One region of the Bacillus sp. AFS053548 genome, then DNA from elsewhere that is predicted to be linked to it. Evidence: riboswitches for the same ligand, from Rfam matches in the RefSeq annotation. Region 1 holds a riboswitch; the other holds the start of a gene.
The links. A riboswitch is a leader RNA that binds a small molecule or an ion and turns the genes downstream of it on or off. The one in region 1 is predicted to bind cobalamin.
Positions count from the first base shown of each region.

Region 2: another riboswitch for cobalamin. It lies ahead of CN946_RS04625 (ABC transporter substrate-binding protein); the one in region 1 lies ahead of metE (5-methyltetrahydropteroyltriglutamate--homocysteine S-methyltransferase).

Region 1 covers NZ_NUHI01000026.1:42,431-46,817, forward strand. The annotation lists gene metE (5-methyltetrahydropteroyltriglutamate--homocysteine S-methyltransferase) at 1-1,763, opposite strand, end outside; cobalamin riboswitch at 1,911-2,109, opposite strand; gene CN946_RS13705 (amino acid permease) at 2,379-3,767, opposite strand; gene brnQ (branched-chain amino acid transport system II carrier protein) at 3,896-4,387, opposite strand, start outside.
Region 2 covers NZ_NUHI01000006.1:159,949-164,335, reverse strand. The annotation lists gene CN946_RS04635 (ABC transporter ATP-binding protein) at 1-89, opposite strand, end outside; gene CN946_RS04630 (FecCD family ABC transporter permease) at 86-1,138, opposite strand; gene CN946_RS04625 (ABC transporter substrate-binding protein) at 1,104-2,063, opposite strand; cobalamin riboswitch at 2,189-2,361, opposite strand; gene CN946_RS04620 (ATP-binding protein) at 2,509-4,293, opposite strand; gene CN946_RS04615 (response regulator transcription factor) at 4,293-4,387, opposite strand, start outside.

The DNA.
Region 1 (4,387 bases):
TCTTTACGTAAAGCTAATGCAATTTCATTTGCTATTTCTTCTCTTGTACGATCCTCACGAACAAACGACCAATTTAATATTGTAACTGGACCTGTTAACATCCCTTTGACTGGTTTAGCTGTTAAGCTTTGTGCATACTCAGTTTCATTTACAGTAATTGGCTTTGTAAATTCCACTTTACTAAAAATAATTGGCGGTTTAACACAGCGCGATCCATAAGATTGAACCCAAGCTTTTTTCGTAAATGCAAATCCCTCTAGTTTCTCACCAAAATATTCAACCATATCCGTACGCTCATACTCACCATGTACTAATACATCCATATCAATATTTTCTTGAATTTCAATCCATTCTTTAATTTTCAATTTAATTTGATTCATATATTCTGAATCATCGATCGTTCTTTTGCGCCATTGCTGTCTTATTTGTTTAATTTCCTTCGTTTGAGGGAAACTTCCAATTGTAGTCGTTGGTAAAATCGGTAAATTCATTACTTTATTTTGTAATGGATATCTTAAATGGAATGGTACTGGTCTTCTAAAATCTTCTTCATTAATGGATTCTAATTCATCACGAGTTAAATGATTTTTTTCGCTAAGTTGTTTTAAATTTCCTAAACAATTACTTGCATATTTAACTTCATTATCAAACATGCTCGCTTTGTTTATTAATAAACTTTTTAGTATAACTAACTCTTCTAATTTTTCATCGGCAAACGATAATGCCTCGAACAATGTTTCATTTAATAAATTCTCTTCAACTTTTGTAACTGGTACATGAAGCAAACTACAAGACGGTTGAATCCACCAATCTTTTGGACTTATTTCTTTTTTAAGAGAATTTAAAAAATCAATGGAATCATTTAAATCATTTCTCCAAATATTACGCCCATTAAGTATTCCTACGCCTAGTACCTTGTCATTTGGAAATCCGTACTTCAGGATCGACTCTAAATTTCCATCTTTACCGTGAACAAAATCAAGACCAATGCCTGCTACTGGGAATGAAATTAGTTCTTTATATTGTTCAACTGCTTCAAAGTAAGTTTGAAGCATGATTGATAATGTAGGTACAGCTTTTGCGATTTGATCATATACTTCTTTCATAAAACGAATATCTTTGCTTGACTCTTCTAACACAAAACATGGTTCATCAATTTGGACCCATTCAACACCTTCATTCTCTAGCTCTTTAAGCATTTGTATATAAAGGTTTACTAGATTATTTATTATGTTTCGTTTTTCTTCTTCCTGGTAACCTTTTGCTAACTGTACAAATGAATAGATTCCTAGAATGACAGGTTTCGTTTTTATACCAAGCTCAATTAAAGCCTCTTTGTATGCTTCTAATGGCTTATTGAATAGCAATTTAGATTGCTTCTCTTTTTGATATTCAGGAACGATATAGTGATAGTTTGTATTAAACCATTTCGTCATTTCACAAGCTACAATGTTTTTACTACCCCTTGCTAATGCAAAATACGTATCTAGACTTGGTCTTTCATTTACTTGACCAAATCGACCAGGAATCCAACCAAACATAGTAGCAAAATCTAACACATGATCATAAATCGTAAAATCGTTTACAGGGACTAGCTCCACACCTAAATCGTGCTGTTTCTTTATTGAGCTTAATCTCAGTGATTTCATTTCCTTCTCAAATTCTTCTTGATTAATTTTCTTTTGCCAAAAGCTTTCTAACGTTTTTTTCCACTCACGATTTTCACCAATTCTCGGATATCCTAGATTACTTATTTGTACCATCTTTTCCCTCTCCTTTTAACTAAAATAAAAAAGCATTTTTATCTCATAAGAGACAAAAATGCCTTTAAGTTGGAAAACATAAATAATTAGAATACGTTAACTTAAGCTTTCTTTCCATAAGGCACCTCCCTATCTCTCGTAGGTCAAACAGCGTCGTTAGAATAGGCAGGTCTCCTGACTTAAGAATCTTTGTAAATAAAAGCCTTCCCTATATTAATAAGTGGCATCTTCATATTTACTCCTCTATTACAGTGGCGGGACCGTGTTGGAATTAAACCAAACTTCCCTTTTAAGTAAATGATTTCAAACTTTGAACTTCATTTACACCTATTCCCTACTATTTAGTTTTCATCATTTTGTCATAAAATGCAAAAATAGTCAAAATATTTATTTTTTATTTTTCGTACTAATTTAAAAAAATTTTTATTTTGGGTTAAATAAATGCTGTCGATTTAGTTATTCAGGTAATTAAAAAATGCGTTCGTATAATAATTTCATCCAGTTTAATTACTGTTTGATCTAATCATACGAACGCATTGATTGTTTATCAAATTTATATTTTTATTGAATAGCTATTTTTCAAAGGAACATCTTACCATCAAACTAAGTGATGTATTAATTAGCTATTTCTTCATCTGCTTGAGCATCTAATGGTTCACGTTTTCCGATACCAAAAGCATAGAAACAAATGACAAGGATTGCCAAGAAAATAATCCCTACAATAAGTGAGATACGTGTGTCATCATTAAACCACATACCGATTAATACCATAACTAAATAGGCTAATGTTAAGTAGTTAGTAAATGGTGCAAAAGGCATTTTAAAAGGATGATTTTTAATTTCATCTCCTTTTACTTTTCTGAAACGAATATGACTAATTAAAATGACAAACCATGGGATCATCCCAGGAAGTACACTTGCACTGTATACATACACGAATAAGTTTTTTGGTGCAATAAAATTTAAAATAACGCCAATTACTAGACCAATTAGTACACCGATCGTACCGAATAAAGGCACTCCGTTATTTGAGACTTTTGTAAAATATTTTGGTGCTTGTCCATTTATACCTAATGTATAAAGCATGCGACCTGCACTATAAATACCACTGTTACAACCAGACAATGCAGCAGTGATTACGACAAAGTTAATAATTCCAGCTGCAGCTGTAATACCAAATTTTGCAAAAGTTACAACAAACGGGCTACCAATCGAATTTAGTTGATCCCAAGGGAAAACTGTTACAATTACAAAAATAGCACCAATATAGAAGATTAAAATACGCCAAATAAGACTTTGGATCGCTTCTTTTAACGTTTTTTTCGGATTTTCTGCTTCTCCAGCTGTAATACCAATTAATTCAACGCCTTGATAAGCTCCAACAACTAGTGAAAGTGCAAAGAAGAAACCTGACCAACCACCTGTAAAGAATCCGCCATTTTTCCAAAGGTTAGATAAACCAATCGCATTTCCACCGTTTCCAAGACCGAAGAAAATAAGACCAAACCCTGCAACAATCATTAATAAAATCGTAACGACTTTAATCATTGCAAACCAAAATTCAAATTCACCAAATGATTTAACGGAAATTAAATTTGCTGCACCAAGAATCACAATTGCAATAATTCCTGGTATCCAAGCAGGTAGGTCTGGAAACCAATACTTCATATATGCCCCAACTGCAATAATTTCTGACATTCCAACGATAACCCACTGGAACCAATTACTCCAAGCAGTCATATACCCTGCTAAAGGGTGTATATATTTATGGCCAAATGTCGCAAATGAACCTGTACTTGGCTCTAGGTATAGCATTTCCCCCATTGCACGCATAATGAAGAAGATAAAAATCCCCGAAATTGCATAAGCAAGCATTACTGATGGGCCTGTCCAATGAATTGTACTCGTTGAACCCATAAATAAACCTACACCGATTGTTCCGCCCAAAGCAATCATCTGAATATGGCGCGCTTTCAAACCTTTTTTCAATTCCTTTTGTGCCATTCTACTTCCTCCCCTTTCTGATGAAACAAGTGTCACTTTTTGAATCAATCTTAAAAACTTCTCCCCTAAAACCATTACTAACTTATTAAGAATATTTACAGTTAAAAAGCTTCTTTATGTTCCTATAATTAACTTATCTTTCGAATTGAACTAGGAATATTTTCCTTATTTTTCTTAAGTAAAATACTAATAAAATAACCAATAAAACCACCAATAATAGCTGGAAATATCCAACCTAAACCTAAACTATACAACGGGAGGTACTTATTGAAAAAATGATGAATTACTTCAATTTGTATTCCAGCAGAGTTTAACCCATCAAATAGACTCACAATAAAAGTTAAGATCAAACTGCCTTGATACACTTCTGACCTACCTTGAAAAGTATAGTGTAAGAATGTTAAGAAAATTAAGGATATAGCGATAGGATATAGTGTCATTAATACAGGAATTGAAACTTTAATTAGCTGTGTTAACCCTATATTTGCTATAAGTGTACTAAATACAGTCATAATGATCGCAATTTTTTTGTAAGAAATGGCTGGAAACAATTCTTGAAAAAAAGTAGAACAAGCAGTGATTAGACCTACACTTGTAGTCAAACATGCCACTGTAATCAT
Region 2 (4,387 bases), on a different contig from region 1:
CATTCTCCTTGTTTAATAGAATAAGACAGTTCATCCAAATCAGTATGAATTCCATCATATGAATATGAGATATCTTGACATTTGATCATACTTTTCCCCTATTTCTTTTCAAAGATAGTAATATAAAAGCAAATATTGGAGCACCAATTAAAGATGTAATTACCCCGATTGGTAACTCTCTTGGGGCTAATACAACTCTTGATAATATGTCAGACCCGATTAAAAATATTGCGCCATTGATCATCGATAATGGAAGTAATTTTTTGTGTAATGGCCCTACCATAGTTCTAGTAAAATGCGGAACAACTAATCCTACAAATCCAATTGTTCCCGATACTGCTACTGCTGCACCAGATAAAATACTACCTGTTAACAAAATTAAATAAGTGGATTTTTTTACATCAATTCCGATATGTTTTGCATTTGTACTACCAAATGTCATCGCATCTAACTGCCTATTTTGACTAAATAAAATTAAGAAAGAAATGATTAAAAACGGTAATAAACTAAGAGAGTACTGAATGCCCCTTCCACCAATATTACCCATTAACCATCCAATTACTACACGTAATTCATTATTTGAAAAAGTTATAAATAATGATAATAATGCAGAACAAAATGAACTTATTATAATGCCACCTAATATAATTGTCTCTACACTAAGAGATCGATCTAGTTTTCTAACAAATAGTATTAATAAGATGAGTGTGCCAAACCCAAATAATATACTAACAAGTGGCAATGTGAAATATGTTACAAAAGGTAAGCTTATTTGGAAAAACAAAACTATAACAGCTCCTACAGAGGCGCCTGAAGAAACACCTAAAGTAAAAGGATCAGCTAATGGATTTTTAAGTATTCCCTGAAATGCAACACCTGCCAACGAAAGGCACGCACCGACTAATCCAGCTAACATAACCCTTGGCACTCGTATATTCATGACAATTGTTTGAATATCAGCTGGAACATAATCTGTTTTAAATAGAGCATCTGAAAAGCTAGAAATAATAGAAGAAAAGGGAATCGATGTAGAACCGATCGAAACCCCTAAAATAAATAAAAAAATTAATAAGATAATTGGAATTAAAAAGATTGAATATGTATTATTTATAAAGCTCTGGGTAAACCGCCTTTGCAATTGCTTCGACTCCCTCTGCAAGTCTTGGACCAGGTCTAGATGTTGTATCTGAATTTACATCATATACACGGTGATTTTTAATTGCGTTTACTGTTTGCCAGTTTTTTCTAGCCATTACAGTTTTTTCTAAATTTGGAACATAATATCCATAAGTTGTTAAAATCACATCAGGATTCGCTTTAATTGCTGATTCCTCACTATACTTAACCCAACCTTTTTCACTTTCAGCTACGTTTTTAGCATGAACAATCGAAAGCATTTCATCTAGGAACGTACCTTTACCTGCTGTATATATTTCTGGTGGTCCTGATATCTCAAGCCAAACCTTTGGATTTGTAGTTGCTTTAGCTGTTTTTTTGCTAATTTCATCTAATTTTGTTTTCATACCAGTAACTACTTTTTTCGATTGCTCAGTTTTTCCCGTGATTTCTCCAACTTGTTGAATTGTATCATACACATCATTAATAGTTGCAGCATTTTTCACGACAAAAACATTAATCCCCGCTTGTTTTATCTGTTCTAAACCGTCAGCAGAAATTCCTAAACTTGATTCATGTGCTAAAACTAAATCAGGTTTTAATGAAATAATTTTTTCAACATTATATGTCATATCGGCATTATTTCCGCCAACTTTATCAATTGACTTTACTTCTTTTGGATAATTGTCAAAATCTGTTACCCCTACTACATCCTTGCCATCACCAATAGAAAACAAGATTTCAGTATTACTTGGAATAAGTGATACTATTCTTTTAGGTGCCTCTTTAAAGCTAATTTCTTTGTTCGTTGCATCTTTTACAGTCATTGGAAAAATTGCTTGTTCACTCTTACTTACATTCGATTTTTTTTGTGTCGTATCATTATTACAACCAAATAATCCTAAACACAATAACATAATGATCAAACTTGATAAAAACTTCTTCATTTAAATCCTCCTAATATATTTGGAAAGCATAAAAAAAACCCCATTCATTTTGAACGGGGCTGAAACAACATTTATATACAAGAAGTCTTGCAACTGCTGCTTCAAATTCTTACTCCCCGAAGAATTGAACAAGGATGAATTTAGCAGGTCTACTGACTTTGTTTCAACCTACTCCGACCTTCCCATTCATTCGAACAGTGGCTATTCGTTTCGTCCACATTACAGTTGCGGGGACAGTTCTGGATTATACCAGATTCCCTTTTAAGCAAAAACTTGCACTAAACTCATCATTATTTCATTAATTCAATCGTAAGATAAATTTGGTAAGAATTCAATTATTTTCTTTAGATGTTTATTATTTTACTAGCCTTTTTTTGTTTTTTTATGTGTTTAGCAGAGATTTTGTCTCTAAACTTAATGGATATATGTTTTATATGAAACAAGATTACTCTACATCTTTTTCGTTCATTCGTAAATTATGCGGTATTTTAACTTTAAATGTCGTTCCCTGTCCTACTTCACTATAGACCTGAATCGATCCACCATGTGCTGTTACAATATTTTTAACGATTGATAAACCTAAACCTGTGCCACTTCTACCTCTTGTACGAGCTTTATCCGCTTTATAAAAACGTTCAAATACAAATGGTAAATCTTCATTTGAAATGCCTGCACCTGAATCAATAAAATTAAATGTAGTTGATCGTTCATTTTGATTTACAGAAACAATTATTCTTCCATTTTCATTCGTATGTCTTATAGCATTATCAATTAAATTTGTAAAAACCTGTTCCATTCGATCCTCATCTATGTAGATATTTAAATGTGAGATGTTGTCGATTTCTCCAAAGAGCTTAATATTTTTTTCCTTTGCTAAACCTTTAAACTTGCGTAAAATTCGATCTACAAATTGTACTAGAGGAACGTACTCTCTATTTAATTCAGTAAAGCCGTTCTCCATTCTTGCTAAATCTAACAAATCATTTACTAATCGACCCATTCTAAGTGACTCATCATAAATGATTTGTGACAATTCTTGCATTTCTTCCTTGGATTCTGCTACACCATCAACAATCGCTTCACTATAACCTTGTAATAAAGAAATAGGCGTACGTAGTTCATGAGAAACATGAGCTATAAAATCTTTTCTCATCTTTTCTAAACGTCTTTGTTCTGTAACATCCCGAATCACCGCTACAACGCCTCTTATATTTGTTTGATTATAAAGGGGCGACATTAAAACTTGCCAATTACCTTGATCGAAATTTAATTCTATAAATTGCTTTTTCTCACTTTCGACTACTAATACAAATAAATCTAATAGTTCCTTCGTTAAAACTAGAGAAGAGGGTTCTTCAAACTGATCATCATTAAGCATTTTCAAAAAACGTTCAGCTGGTGGATTTGATGTCACGATTTGACCTTCTTTATCGATCGAAATTACACCATCTACCATACTTGTAATAATATTAGAGACTTTCTCTTTCTCTTGTTTTAATGCATTCATATTAAAATTTAATTGTTTACTCATCTTATTAAATGAATACGCAAGTTCTCCAATTTCATCATTTGAATGGATTGGTACTTTTACATTAAAATTTCCTGAAGTCATACTACTTACAACTTCTTTCATCTTTCTAAGAGGTGCTGTAATTTTAGAAGAAAGAAAGAATGAGAAAAATGTTGTTAACACGATCCCAATCGATGCCGCGAGCAAGACAAAATTAGTCGTTTGATGAATCATCACTTTTACAGGTTGTAATGTTTGGTATATAAATACAGCTCCATTTTTGGAGTTAGTATGTAACGGAACACCCACTACTAATTTTTCTCTCTCACTATTTTCGCCATAAACAAGTCTTTTACTGACCTCTTTATTATCAGTTAACGTTTTATTTAAGATTTCATCATTTTTTATTTCTTTAAAAGGTAGCTCCTGTATCCCATATGTATTATTTGAATACCATGGCTCTTGACCGTCAATAGAAATGATTACTCTTGAATATCTACTAACAATATTATTTGACAAATACTCAATATTGGAAAGTGGCTGACCATTTTCTATTAATTGTGCAATTTTCGTGGCATCATCTTTCATATTCTGTACTTGAAGGTCAATATAAAATTTTTCAAAAAATCCTATTAATACAAAGGTCAAGAATGATAATACAAGAGAGACTAGTAAGATAATTGTCAGCCAAAGCTTCCCAACTAAACTTCTTACGATCATTACTCCTGACCTACTTCAAATTTATAACCGACTCCCCAAACAGTGACGATCATTTTCGCAGCATCCTCAGAGCTTTTACTTAATTTTTCTCGCA